DNA from 2 places in the Micromonospora sp. B11E3 genome. Region 2 is predicted to be linked to the other one. Evidence: riboswitches for the same ligand, from Rfam matches in the RefSeq annotation. Region 2 holds a riboswitch; the other holds the start of a gene.

What was found. Region 2 has a riboswitch for cyclic di-AMP ahead of ABGB16_RS02800 (NlpC/P60 family protein). Riboswitches for the same ligand answer to the same signal wherever they lie in the genome.
Region 1: linked by a shared signal. The riboswitch ahead of ABGB16_RS21945 (hypothetical protein) and the one ahead of ABGB16_RS02800 (NlpC/P60 family protein) in region 2 are both predicted to bind cyclic di-AMP.

What each region holds. Positions count from the first base shown of each region.
Region 1 is NZ_JBDPMC010000047.1:33,270-40,321, forward strand. It holds gene ABGB16_RS21930 (STAS domain-containing protein) at 137-499, shown strand; gene ABGB16_RS21935 (SRPBCC family protein) at 552-1,022, shown strand; gene ABGB16_RS21940 (hypothetical protein) at 1,032-1,508, opposite strand; gene ABGB16_RS21945 (hypothetical protein) at 1,629-2,693, opposite strand; cyclic di-AMP (ydaO/yuaA leader) riboswitch at 2,698-2,830, opposite strand; gene ABGB16_RS21950 (cation diffusion facilitator family transporter) at 2,985-3,899, opposite strand; gene ABGB16_RS21955 (AAA family ATPase) at 4,008-6,125, opposite strand; partial or broken gene ABGB16_RS21960 (alpha/beta hydrolase) at 6,393-7,052, opposite strand, start outside.
Region 2 is NZ_JBDPMC010000003.1:110,661-117,712, reverse strand. It holds gene ABGB16_RS02810 (NlpC/P60 family protein) at 1-656, shown strand, start outside; gene ABGB16_RS02805 (peptidoglycan recognition family protein) at 718-2,757, opposite strand; cyclic di-AMP (ydaO/yuaA leader) riboswitch at 2,972-3,111, shown strand; gene ABGB16_RS02800 (NlpC/P60 family protein) at 3,178-4,164, shown strand; gene dcd (dCTP deaminase) at 4,216-4,794, opposite strand; gene ABGB16_RS02790 (pyridoxamine 5'-phosphate oxidase family protein) at 4,894-5,454, shown strand; gene ABGB16_RS02785 (zinc metalloprotease) at 5,526-6,509, opposite strand; tRNA gene ABGB16_RS02780 (tRNA-Gly) at 6,747-6,820, shown strand; gene ABGB16_RS02775 (VOC family protein) at 7,002-7,052, opposite strand, start outside.

The DNA of each region.
Region 1 (7,052 bases), on a different contig from region 2:
GATGGGGCGTTTTCTGCGCCCTGATCCACGAATTGCTCATCCTGAGGGGTGGCGACCGAGGCCGTCGGAGGAATACTCTCGGTCGCGGCCCGCGTACTGATGAGGCGCCCGTGAACGGGCGAGTGGAGGTGCTCGCGTGAGCCTGTCGATCGTGAAGTCGGTACTGTCGGGTGGTGTCATCGAGATCGCCCCGCGCGGTGAGATCGACGTCGACACCGCGTACGAGGTGCGCGAAGCCGTCGCCGAGGTGCTCGCCAAGGGGCGGCCCACCCGCATCGAGCTCAACATGCGCCTCGTCACCTTCATCGACTCCGTCGGCATCAGCGCGATGGTGGCCGGCTTCCAGACCGCCGAGGTCAGCGGTGTGAAGCTGGTCGTCACCGAGCCGAGCCGGTTTGTCCACCGACAGCTCTGGGTCACTGGCCTGCTCGGCCTGTTCGGCGCCCCGGAGCCGTACTACGCCGGCAACGCCACCCCGGAGGTCCTGCCCGGCGCCTGACCGCCCGCCGGGTTCCTTTTCTCGCCGGCTCCGGTGGGGGATGATCGTGGGCGTGTTGCGGCGCGACAGCTTCCAGTACTCCGTCCAGGCGCGCTGCCCGCGCGCCGAGGCGGTGGCGCTGCTGGGCGACCTGTCCCGGCAGGGCGAGCTGCATCCGCTGATCGAGCGGGTGCGCCAGCTGCCGCCCCGGCCGGGCGCCCGGGCCAGCTACGCGATCACCGACCGGCTCGCCGCCGGTCCGCTGCGCTTCACGACGACGTACCAGGCGGACGTCCTGGTGGTCACCGAGGACGAGGTCGTCGCGGTGGCCCGGCAGTGGCCGGCCACGTCGGTGCGCAACCACACCCGGCTGCGCGACGAGCCGGACGGCGTGGTCCGGATCGACGTCGAGATCACGCTTGTCGCCCCCGCCCCGCTGTTCGGGTACGCCTTCCGGCAGGCCCGCTCGGCGCACCTCGGCCTGGCCCGCCGGCTCGCCGAGGTGCTGGGCCGTCCGCCGGACGGTTCCGCCTCGCGGGCCTGAGCCCTCCGGCTAACGGCCGCCCGACCTCCGCAGCCGCCCCCACGGCTTGTACGTGGACAGCACCGTGGCCACCACCAGGAGGGCGGACGACACGCTCGGGGCCACCACCAGGTCGACGCGGTCGTGCGCGGAGGCCGCCCCGGCCAGCTCGCCGAGCAGCCGCAGCTTCGGGGTGAGCAGGAACAGCACCAGCCCGGTCATCACCGTGGTGAGCAGTAGCTTGACCAGCACCCAGCGGTACCGCAGCAGCCCCCACGGGGTGAGCAGCGAGCTGGCCACCCCGACCAGCCAGACCGCCACGCTCAGCGGCGCGAACAGCCAGGTGCCGACCAGCGCGGCGGCGGGGTAGACGGCGGCCGGGTCCGCGCCGCGCAGGCCGGCCACCCCGAGGGTGAGCAGGACGAGGTCCGCGCCGAGCCAGCCGAGCGCGGTGACCAGGTGCAGAGTGAGCAGGGCCTTGCGGGCGCGGGGCGGGAGTCGGGTCATGTCCCGATGCTCGCCGCGCCGGCCGCCCGGGTCGTGGGCCCACCGGCGACATCCCGCGTACGCCCGGGGGCGTAGCGCCCCGGTGGCCCGCCGCGCGACGGGCCACCGGGGGACGCGGGATCAGTACACCGACAGGTGCACGTGGTTGGTGTGGTCGCTCGACGGGTCCCCGTTGCCGCCGCTGTACGCCTTCCAGCCGCTGCTGGGCAGCCAGATCTGCTTGAACCAGATCACGTACAGCACGGCCAGGTTGTCCGCGTTGCGGACGAAGTACGCCGCCAGGTTGTTGCCGTACGTGCGGTCGCCGCCGGTGGCCACGCCGCCGAAGCCGTCCTTCTGGGCGGCGAAGTCGCAGGCCCGCCCCTTGGGATGCTCGCCGGAGCCGCCCGGGCGGTAGCAGGAGACGTACCGGGTGAAGCCGGCGGCCTTGGCCTGGTTGAGGGCGTGCAGCGTGCGCGGGGTGATGCAGCCGTTGGCCGGGGTGGGGTCGTTGACGCTGCACGACTCGGCCGGCCAGGAGCCGTCGGGGTTGCGCTTGGCGGGGGTGGCGGTGGCGCCGGAGGTGCCGCCGGGGCTCGACCCGCCGCTGGCCCGCTCGTTGGCCACGGCCAGCGCGCGCTCGGCCTGCTCCTTGCGCTTGCCCATCACCGTCACCTGCCGGCGCTGCTCGCGGATCTCGCCGTCGAGCGCCTGCTTCGTCCGGTTCGCCTGGTCCCGGGTCTCCAGCAGGTCGCGCAGGATGCGGTCCTCGTTGCTGGCGACCTGGTCGAGCGCCGCCGCCCGGTCCATGAACCCCTCGGGCGAGGCGCTGTTCAGCAGCGCCGACGCCGCCCGGAGCCGGCCAGTCTTGTACGCCACGCCGGCGATCTCGCCGACCCTGGCGTCGCGCACGGTCAACTCCGCCTCGATCGTCTTGAGCTGGGCGCCGAGCTGCCGCTGCCGCTGCACCGAGCGGTTCAGGGCGGCCTTGGCGTCGAGGTAGCCCTTGCTGGCCGCCTCCAGCGCGGCGCGCAACGCCGGGGTGCCGCCCTCGTCGTCCTGGCCGGGCGCGGCGGCGAGCAGGGCGGCGGCCGGGGCCCCCTGTGCCGGGCCGGCGGGGGCGACCGCGAGGGCGCCGGCGAGCGCCAGCGCGAGCAGGGCCGCCACCCGGGCGGCCGTCCTTCGTACAGGTGCCACTACTGGCATACGCGTGTCCTTCCGTCAGCCGCCGACCGGGTTAGCTGACGGGTTCGGGACGGAAGATCCCTACCGCTCACGCGGATGCACCCCACGAAACGTGGTTCCCCGGCTCGCCCTCGCGGGCGATTAGGCGACGGCCGCCGCGGGCGCCGGTGGGCGCCACCGGAGCGGAGGCCGGGACCGAGCCTACCGGTGCTGGTGGGGTGGGCGCTGCGCCCGTGACGCACGGTACTTGGATCAAACCCATCAAATCCGGCATGTTGGCACAATAGTCCACCGAATCGACGGCGCTGGGTATCACCAGGCGGTCGGACCGCAGTTTCCCGGCGATGTTCCCGGCTCGACCTGCAGCGTGGCGTGCTCGATGTGGAAGTCCTCGTGCAGAGCCGTGCGGGCGGCGGTCAGCACGGCGCCCACCTCGGCGCCCGGGGCCATGGTCAGGTGCGCCGAGGCGACCTCCATCCCGGAGGTCAGCGTCCAGACGTGCAGGTCGTGCACCTCGACCACGCCGGGCACCGCCGCCAGTCGGTCGTGCACGGCGGTGACCTGCAGGTGCTCGGGGGCGGCCTGCACCAGGATCCGGACGGCGGCCCGGCCCAGCCGCCAGGTGCGGGGCAGGATGAAGACGCCGATCGCGACCGCGACGAGGGGGTCCGCCCACCACCAGTCGGTCGCCCAGATCAGGGCCGCGGCGACGATCACCCCGACCGAGCCGAGCAGGTCGCCCACCACCTCCAGGTACGCCCCGCGCAGGTTGATGCTCTCCTCTGCCGCGCCGCGCAGCAGGGCGAACGCGACCAGGTTGGCGAGCAGGCCCAGCACCGCCACCGCGAGCATCGGGCCGGTCGTCACCTCCGGCGGGTTGCCGAACCGGCGCACCGCCTCGACGAGGACGTACACGGCGACGCCGCTGAGCAGCAGCGCGTTGCCGAGCGCGGCGAGCACCTCCAGCCGGTACAGCCCGAAGGTGCGCTGGGGGTCGGCGGTGGCGCGGCGGGTGGCGGTGATCGCGGCGAGCGCCATGCCGATGCCGAGCACGTCGGTGAACATGTGCCCGGCGTCGGAGAGCAGCGCCAGCGAGCCGGTGGCGTACGCGGTGGCCGCCTCGACCAGCATCAGCGCGCCGAGCAGCCCGAACGCCGCCCACAGCCGGCCCCGGTGGCGCTCGGCGGCGTACGTGACGCCGTGGTGGTGGTCATGACCTGCGCCCACGCCCACACCCTCCGTCCCTGTCCCGCTGCCGGCCCAATCTATGCTCACATCGCTATGTGTGCAAGTAATCGTCGGCACTCCGACCGGTGACCCCGTCCGGGTACCCGGTCAGTCGGTCGGGTCGACCGTGGTGAGGCGCTGGGTGGCCCGGGACAGGGCCACGTACAGGGTCCGGACGCCGGAGCCCGGGTCGGCCCGGATCTCCCTCGGGGCGACCAGCACGACCCCGTCGTACTCCATGCCCTTGGCCTGGAGGCTGGTCACCACCTGCAGGCGCGGGCCGGCCTGGCCGGCGAGCCAGCCGGCGACCTCGTCCCGGCGCGGGACCGGCGTGATCACCCCGACCGTCCCCTCCACCTCGCCCAGCAGCTCGGCGACCGCCGCGCCGACGGCCGGCCGCAGCTCGGCCGGCGGGACGGTGAGCTGGACCGGCTCGACGCCGGTGGTCCGGACCGCGCTGGGCAGCGCGAGGTCCGGGTAGAGCCGGCGGATCTCCGCCGCCGCCACCGCGAAGATCTCGGCGGAGTTGCGGTAGTTGGTGGTGAGGGTGAAGTGGTGCCGGCGGCGTCGGCCCAGCGCCTGGTCCCGGGCCCGGGTCAGCTCCTCCTCCTCGCCCGTCCACGCCGTCTGTGCCGGGTCGCCCACCACCGTCCAGGACGCCAGCCGCCCGCGCCGGCCGATCATCCGCCACTGCATCGGCGAGACGTCCTGGGCCTCGTCGACGACCACGTGCGCGTACTCGCGGTAGTCCTCGGGGCGCTGCCGGGCCGCCTCGCGGGCCGCCCGCTGCCGCTCGGCGTGCGTGCTCAGCTCGCGCACCCCGCCGGCCAGCTGGAACGGGTCCCGCTTCGGCCGGGCCGGCCGCACCGGCTTGCCGAGCAGCGCGTCCAGCTCGTCGAGCAGGGCGATGTCGGCGATCGTGAGCCCGTCGGTGTCCAGCGTCCGGTACGCCTCGGCGAGCAGGCCGATCTCCGCCCGGCTCAGCACGCCCCCGGCGTACCGGCGCAGCCGCTCCGGGCGGGCCAGCCAGCCCAGCACGTGCCGGGGGTGCAGGCGCGGCCACCACGCCTTGAGGAACTCGCGGAACTCGGGCCGGTCGGCGATCTCGTCCTCGAACGCGCGCTGCTCCGGCAGCCGGGCGATCTCCAGCCGGCGGGCCTGCGCCCACAGCGCGGCGAACACCCCGTCGAAGCCGGCCCGGCGCACCTCGTTGCGGCGGGCGCCGCGGGGCAGCGCCCGGTCCCGGATGCCGTCCAGCTCCCGGCGGTCCAGGCGCAGCAGCGTGCCCCGGTAGAGCAGCCGCAGCTCGCCGGGGCCGCCCGGCACGGCGTCCCGGACGGCGCGCTCCAGCACCCGCCGCATCCGCAGCGACCCCTTCACCGCCGCCACCTCCTGCGGGTCGGTACGGGTGGCCGACATGCCGGGGAAGAGCGAGCCGAGCGAGTGCAGGGTGGCCGCCTCCTCGCCCAGCGACGGCAGCACCGAGGAGATGTACTCCACGAACACCGCCGACGGGCCGACCACCAGGATGCCGCCGCCCGCGTACCGGCTGCGGTCGGAGTAGAGCAGGTACGCCGCGCGGTGCAGCGCCACCGCCGTCTTGCCGGTGCCCGGGCCGCCGGCGACGAGGGTCACCCCGGAGCCGGGGGAGCGGATCGCCTCGTCCTGCTCGCGCTGGATGGTGGCGACGATGTCGCGCATGCCGCGGCCGGTGGCCCGGGACAGGGTGGCCAGCAGCGCACCGTCGCCCACCACGGCCATGTCCGGCGGGGCCGCCCCCGGATCCAGCAGGTCGTCCTCGATCCGGGTCACCCGCTCGGCCGAGGACTGGATCGTGCGTCGCCGCACCACGCCCAGCGGCTGCGCCGGGGTGGCCTGGTAGAACGCCGCGGCGGCCGGGGCCCGCCAGTCCACCACCAGGGTCTCGGCGTCCTCGGCGCGCACCCCGAGCCGCCCGACGTGCAGCACCTGGCCGCCGCGCAGGTCCAGCCGGCCGAAGACCAGCCCCTCGTGCTCGGCGTCGAGCAGGTGCCGCCGCTGGGCGGCGTGGAAGACCATGGCGTCCCGTTCCACCAGGGCTCCGAAGTTGCCCACCCGGGCCAGTCGGTAGCCCTCCTTCTCGGCCAGGGCGGCCGAGCGGCGCAGTTCGGCGAGGCGGGCGTACACCCGGTCGAGATGCCGTTGCTCGACGGCGATCTCCTGCTCCAGGGTGGTCCGGTCGGTCAACGTACGGGCTCCTCGCAGACGTCGGCGCCGGTCGCGCCGGGGTGTCCGGGTGAGGGTACGGCCAGCGGCCAGGGCCGTCGCGGGGCCATGCCGGTCCCGCGATCCGCCCCACGTCCCGGCGGCGCGGGCCGGCGGCGGTCAGCCGGCCGGGACGGTGCCGGATTCGGCGGTCGGGCCGGCGGTCGTGCCGGCCCCCCGGGCGGGGGCCGGACCCGTGGCGGCGGCCGGACCCGTGGCGGCGGCCGGACCCGTGGCGGCGGGCGCCGTGGCCAGCACCCGGCGCAGCACGCCGGCCAGCGCGGCGTTCACCTCGTCGGGCCGCTCCATCATGAGCATGTGCCCGGCGCCGGGGCAGACGGTCAGCGTGGTCTCCGGCAGCGCCGCCGCGATCGACTCGGCGCACGGCGGCGGGGTGAGCCGGTCCCGGTCGCCCACCAGCGCCGCCGCCGGCAGGTGGGCCAGCGCGGCGAGGGTCTCCAGCCGGTCCTGGGCCGCGATCGAGGCCCGGAAGCCGCCGATCGAGCGCAGCGAGGCGCGGGCCACCGCGGAGGTGACCAGCCGGATGTCCGCGGGATCGCAGCGGTCGCCGAACAGCAGCCATCGGATGCTGGGGCGCAGCGCGCGCAGCAACGGTCGGGGCGGGCACCACGAGCCGCAGCGGGCCAGCACCCCGGCGCCGGTGGTCTCCGCCAGCCGGATCAGCCGGGCGACGCGGGGCGAGAGCCCGTAGACGGTGTGGGTGTGGCCCTCGGCGGTGGTGGAGACGAAGACCAGCCCGGCCGTCCGGGCGGCGAAGTGCCCGGGGTGACGGTGCGCGTACTCCATGATCGTCATGCCGCCCATCGAGTGCCCGACGAGCACCACCGGGCCGGCCGGGGCGGCGGCGTCGACCACCGCGGCGAGGTCGTCGCCGAGCTGGGCCAGGGT
Region 2 (7,052 bases):
CCGGCCCGTCCCAGGAGCTCAGCGCGTTGCTGGTCAGCACCAAGCCCGGAACGCTCGCCGAGCAGCTGACGATCCTGGACCGCCTCGCCGCGCAGGAGCGCAAGCAGATCGAGGGGGTCATGGCGGTGCGCGCCAAGTACGACGGCGAGAAGCAGAAGCTCGACACCCTGATCGCCGACCAGGAGAAGAAGACCAAGGAGCTGGCGGCCAAGAAGACGAAGATCAACACGGAGATCAAGCGGCTGCAGGGCATGATGCCGAAGACCGTGGTGGTCACCGAGGGCTGCCCCACGGTCACCGGCGTGATCAGCGATGCGGCCCGGATCGCCATCCGCACCGCCTGTGCCCAGGTCGGCGACCCGTACGTGTGGGGTGCCGCCGGGCCGGACGCGTTCGACTGCTCCGGCCTGACCCAGTACGCCTACAAGGCTGCCGACATCTATCTGCCGCACTTCACCGGCGATCAGTGGAAAAAGGGCACGCTCATCCCGCGCTCCGAGGCGCACCCGGGCGACCTGGTGTTCTTCTTCAGTGACCTGCACCACGTCGGCCTCTACCTCGGCAACGGCAAGATGGTGCACGCGCCCCGGATCGGCAAACCGGTTCAGGTGGCGAGCATCAACTACATGCCGATTGCCGGCTTCCGCCGCCTCTGACGCCCACGCAACCAGGAAACGGCCCCCGCTCGAGCGGGGGCCGTTTTCGTGCGGGTGACGGTCAGCGCGGAGCGCCCACCGCCGCCGGCAGCACGTCGACGTCGTCCTGGTTGACGTACATCACCCGGTGGCCGAACTGGATCTGCACGTACCGGTTCTCGCCCCGGATCACCGTCCAGTCGCCCGGCGACGAGCCGTCGAAGGTGACGGCCCGGTAGTACTCGCCGGCCAGCACGCCGCCGACGGCGTACCGCTGGCCCGCCGAGAGGGTGTACTGCAGCGGCGAGATCGCCTGGTAGGGCACGCCGGCCGGGTACGCCGCCGCCTCCGGGTACGCCCGCCCGTACACCGGGATCGTGGCCCTGCCGGCCTTCGGGGTCACCACGAAGCCCTCCGCCCACTTGGCGGTGGGTGCCGCGGCCGGGTTGTGGAACCAGGCCTTCTGGCCGAGGTACCAGATCGCGGTCCAGTCACCCCGGACGTCCGCGAGGGCGTACGTCTGGCCGGTCGAGGCGCGGGCGCCGTGGTCGGAGACGTACATCGTGTTCGGCGTGCCGTCCGGGCGCAGCCCGCGGTCGTTCACCAGCGGCGAGTCGGCGCTCGGCCCGGTGTGCAGGATGACCGAGGACGATCCGCGCAGCGGGCAGGGCGCGATCGGCGGCGGCGGGCTCGGGACACCGGGCGGCTGCCGGTTGCACCCGGTGAACGCCGGCTGGTTGCTCGCGTAGTCGGGGTCGATGGTGACCAGCCCGGTCTGCGGGGTGGCGGTCGACTGGAACGGCGCCTTGAGCAGGTCGAAGTAGTGCGACCAGTTCCAGTACGGGCCCGGGTCCCAGTGCATCCCCCGCACCGTCGACGCCACCGTGCCGGGGACGTTGTCGTGGCCGAGGATGTGCTGCCGGTCCAGCGGGATCTGGAACCGCAGCGCGAGGTGCCGCACCAGCTTCGCGGAGGTGCGGTACATCGCCTCCGTGTACCAGGTGCCGTGGCCGGCGAAGCCCTCGTGCTCGAGGCCGATGGACTTGGCGTTGACGTACCAGTTGCCGGCGTGCCAGCCGACGTCCTTGGCCTTGATGTGCTGGGCGATGTAGCCGTCCACCGAGCGCAGCGTGTAGTGCCAGCCCAGGTAGTCCGCCCGCTTCACCAGGTTGACGCTCGGGGTGAAGTAGCCCTCGGTGTCGTGGATGATGATGTACTCGATCTTCTGCTGCTCCGGCCGGTTGGCCAGGTCGTGGTTGCCGTACTGGCCGGCGCCGGGGCCGGTCTTCGCGTACGGGGCCGGGATCCACTCGCAGGGCAGCCCGACCGGGCACTCCAGGCCGTCCGGCCGCTCCGCGCGCCGCAGCCCGAGGCGGTTCACCGCGGACTCGTCCGGGTCGACCGCGCGCGCGGTCAGCGTCACCTGGTGCCCGTCGTCGGTCGTCCGGCTCGCGCCGGCGTTGATCTGGCCGTACACCTCGTCGGCGAAGGCCGCCGCGGCGTCCTCGGTGTCCGCGCCGGCGTAGCGGGCCACCGCGCCGTACCAGGCCGCCGGGTCGCTGTCGGCGCCGACCGGGCCGGCCAGCTCCTTCTGGTACGACGCGAGCAGCGCCGCCCCGCCGCGGATGTTCGTGGCCGGGTCGGCGATGAGCGCCTCCTCGCTGGCACCGGTGAGCCCCGCGGCGGCCTCCAGGGTCCGCAGGCCGGGCAGCGCCGGGGCCGGCTCGGCCGGGCCGGACTCGGGAACCACCAGCGGCCGGGAGTCGTCGCCCCGAGGGTCCTCGCCCTCGTCGACATGGGCGCTGGCGGCCTCGGCCGAGGCGACCCGCTCGGCGTCGGTCAGGTGCATCGGGCCGAACCCGCCGCTCGTGCTCGGGCGGCCGGCGTGGGTGTCCCACCGGGACTCCAGGTAGGACACGCCGAGCAGGACGCTCTCCGGTACGCCGTACTCGGCCGCGGCGGCCGCGTACTGCTGCTGGCGATCGGTGGGTGCGTCGGCGGACCCGGTGCCGAGCGGCTCGGCCGCGACGGGCCCGGCGGCGAAGGGTAGGACCGCGGTGGCCGCTGCCACCACGGCGGCGAGCAGGACGCGTCTGCTCGCCGGTAGGTTGGATCGGGGCATCGAACCTCCCGAGTGAGGGTCTGGGTGAGGCCACCCTCCCGCCGCCGCCCCGCGGGGTCAATACCTTTCCGGTTCTCGATATCGAGTGAAGGAAAGCTACGGAGACCCCGGTCATACGGAGTGTCACAGCCCGTCGGGTTGCGAATCGGTAACAGCCGTCTCTACTCTGGTCAACCGTCGGCCGGTCACAGCGCCGCCTAAACCGGGCGGTGACGGCCCGACACCGCCGAGTCGCCTCCGGGCGAGCCGGGGACCCAGGTACGCCGGGGTGAATCCGCAGCCTCGCTGCGGTAGGGCGCTTTCCCTTCCCGCCCGAACCCGTCAGCTAACCCGGTAGGCGGTACGGAAGAAGGAGAACGGAGCCCGGTGGCACACCATGCCCCGCGGCGCCCGTCGCGCCGGTCGGCTCACGCCGACCGGATGCCGGCTGCGCCGCGTCCACGCTGGTCACGCTTCACCACCGCCCTGGCCGCCCTCGCCGGCGCCGCCGTCGTCCTGGCGGGCGTCGCGCCCCCGGCCCACGCCGAGCCGTCGGTCGCCGAGATCGAGCAGCAGATCGACCAGGACTGGAACAAGCTCGAACCGCTCATCGAGCGGCACAACGCCACCCGCCAGGACCTCGCCGCGAAGCGGAAGCAGGCCGACGCGCTCGCCCGGCAGATCGGGCCGTTGCAGCGTCAGGTGGACGAGGCGATGGCGAAGGTCAACGGCCTCGCCGTCGAGGCGTACAAGGGTGAGAATCTTTCGGCCGTGAACGCGCTGCTGGGCAGCCGCTCCGCGAGCCAGATGCTGGGGCAGCTGGAGCTGCTCGACCAGTTCGCCCACCGCCAGCAGCGCGACGTCCAGACGGTCGTCGACCTGCGCGACCGGCTGGCCGCGAAGAAGCAGCCGCTGGACGAGATGGTCGCCCAGCTCACCCGCACGGAGGCGCAGCTCGCGGCGAAGCGTAAGCAGATCAACGCCGAGATCGACCGGCTGCAGAAGCTCCGCATCAAGGTGTACGGCAGCGGTGGCGGCGGCGCGCTGCGGCCCGCCCCGTGCCCGGCGAGCTACCCGGGCGGCGGCGCCGGGATCGCGGTCAAGTTCGCCTGCGCCCAGATCGGCAAGCCGTACGTGTGGGGCGCCGCGGGCCCGAACGCGTTCGACTGCTCCGGCCTGATGATGGCCGCGTGGGCGAGGGCCGGCGTCTCGCTGCCGCACAACGCGGCCCGGCAGCGGGCCGTGACCGCCCGGGTGAGCCGCGCCGACCTGCGCCCCGGCGACCTCGTCTTCTACTACGCCGACCTGCACCACGTCGGCATGTACGTCGGTGGCGGCTGGGTCGTGCACGCCTCCCAGGCCGGCGTCCCGATCAAGATGAAGCGCGTCGACGACGGCCAGGTCAACAGCTACGGCCGCCCCGGCTGACGGGTACGGGGCCCCTGCGGGACGGGGGCCCCTGCTCGCCGCCGGGCGGTGTCAGCGGGTGGGCCAGGTGCGCCAGTTCCGCCAGGACCGGCTCGGGGTCGGGCCGCGCTGCCCCTGGTAGCGCGAGCCGTAGACGGCCGACCCGTACGGGTGCTCGGCCGGCGACGAGAGCCGGAAGATGCACAGCTGCCCGATCTTCATTCCCGGCCACAGGGTGATCGGCAGGTTCGCCACGTTGGACAGCTCCAGCGTGACGTGCCCGGAGAAGCCCGGGTCGATGAAGCCGGCGGTCGAGTGGGTCAGCAGCCCGAGCCGGCCGAGCGAGCTCTTGCCTTCGAGGCGGCCCGCGAGCTGATCGCCGAGCGAGATCACCTCCAGCGTCGAGGCGAGCACGAACTCGCCCGGATGCAGCACGAACGGCTCGCCGTCGGGCACCTCCACCGCCGACGTCAGGTCGTCCTGCTGGAGCGACGGGTCGATGTGCGTGTAGAGGTGGTTGTTGAAGACGCGGAAGAGCTTGTCGAGGCGCACGTCGATGCTCGACGGCTGCACCAGGGTCGGCTCGAACGGCTCCAGCGCGAGCGTGCCAGCGTTCAGCTCGCTGACGAGGTCGCGGTCGGAGAGCAGCATCGCAACACCATAGCGAGCCTGGTGACAGCCGCTGCGACCGGTTCGGGGGACCTGCGTGTCGTGGTCGCTGATCGTACATTTGTTCGATAGGATGCCGGCATGGCTTCCTGGTCCGAATTCGCCGCTGACGAGCCACGACTCGCCGACGGGATCCGCCTCCTCATGCAGCAGTACGGGCCGGGCTTCGGCTACCTGGCCACCGTCCGTGCCGACGGCGGGCCCCGGGTGCACCCGGTGTCCCCGGTGATCACCGACGAGGGGCTCTTCTGCTTCGTCATCGACTCCCCGAAGCGGCGCGACCTGGAGCGCGACGGCCGCTACGCGCTGCACTCCTTCCCACCTGAGGACAGCGACGACGAGGCGTACGTGGCGGGGCGCGCCCGGCCCGTGACCGACCAGGCGCGGGTGGCCCGGTTGGCCGAGATCGGGCGGGCCGCGCCGCAGGTCGACTGGCGGCTGTTCGAGTTCACCGTCGACGTGGCGATGCTGACCCGGCGGGCGCACGGCGGCTCCTCCGCTCCTGGCGAGGGCCCGGGCCGGCCGGCCGTGCAGGTCTGGCTGGACCCGCTGGCGGCGAGGCCCGCGGGCGGCGCAAGTGTCGACGTACCCGATCAGGGGCCGGCCCGGCGTGCGCGGGGCGCCCACCGCGCGGCGGCCTGACCCCCGAAGACGCCGGTGCCGGCCCCGTCGTAGGACGGAGCCGGCACCGGAGTGTCAGCAGCGGTGGTACGTCAGGCCGCGCGGTAGGCGTTCCACGCGGTCAGCATCCGGCTCGCCTGACCAGGGGTGAACTGGTACATGCACGAGTCGTAGGTGTAGTCCATGAAGTTGGTGATCGGGTCCAGGCCCGCCGCGGTGCAGGTGTCCCGCCCGGTGGGGCACTGGAACGCCGCCGAGCCCTCGGCCGGGGTGTCGTCCACACTGTCGCCGAAGCCGGAGCAGCCGCCCTGGAAGGTGTGGTACAGGTTCAGCCAGTGGCCGACCTCGTGGGTGCCGGTGTCGCCCTGGTTGTAGTTGGTGGCGGTGCCACCCGGCAGCGACTCGCCCAGCACGACCACGCCGTCCGAGCTGCTCAACTTCCGCTGCGGGAAGGTCGCCCAGCCGAGCAGGTCGTCGCTCAGCTCGCCGAGGTAGACGTTCAGCGTGTTCTTGCCGCCCTCCCGCAGGGTGCTCTTCATCGAGCGCTCGGCGGACGAGCCGTACACGATCGGGTACCAGGCCGGGTTGGTGACCCGGTTGATCTTCTGCAGCTGGAACGCGAAGGCGGTGGCCGCGCCGCCGGTGGCGCCGCTGTACGCCTGGTTCAGCACGCTGATCTGCTGGGTGATCATCGAGTCCGGGATGTTGCCACCGGCCCGGGTGCTGTCCCGCTGGATGACGTGGACGATGACCGGGATGGTCACGCTCGCGACCGGCGTGGCCCCGGCGCCGGGGCGGAAGTTGGCCCGCTCGCGCAGGGCGGCGGCCAGGTCCGCCTCGCGCTCACGGACCTGGGCGGAGGTCAGCTCGTTCGGCTCGTGCTTGGCGTGGCCGCCGGCCTTGATCCGGGCGTCCGTGTGGACGTCGGCCGGCTCGACGCAGGCGTCCGACGGGGCGGCGGAGAAGGCCGACGCGGCCGGGACGACGCCCACCGCGGCGGTGCTGAGCAGCAGCGCGAGGGTCGTCGACGCGACGCCGGCGGTCCGCCGGGTCAGCAGGTTGGGACGGAGTCCCATGGGCCCACCTCTTTCTGACGACGCGACAGGGGGTATGTCACGCCGAGGCTGAAACGTGGAGGTGACGTTACATCCGATCGACGAATTTGAGAATGGCCATGTATTGCTGGGGTGAAAACTTCTGCGGGTTTTTCCTGGTGGAATGTCGTCTTTGGGGGTGCCGGGAGGGCTGGTGACGCGTCCGAGGGGGGTACCTGGTGCAGAGTGGCGGCGACCTCAGGTACAGTGGTGCCGCCTGCGGGTGTAGTTCAATGGCAGAACATCAGCTTCCCAAGCTGACAGTGCGGGTTCGATTCCCGTCACCCGCTCCACGATCGAGGCCCTGGCCAGGACGACAGTCCCAGCCAGGGCCTTCGATGTTCCAAGGTTGAAGGATCATGCAGCGTGCCATCGGGCCTCCCTGGCCGGGCAGCCCGCCGCGCCGTGGTCAGACGTCGAGATCTTGTCGGCGGCTGTGGGGTGGCGGCTGCGCCGATCGTTTCGGCGAGGCCGTCAGAGTGGGTCGAGGCGGCGCTTGAGCAGGCAAAACTCGTTGCCTTCCGG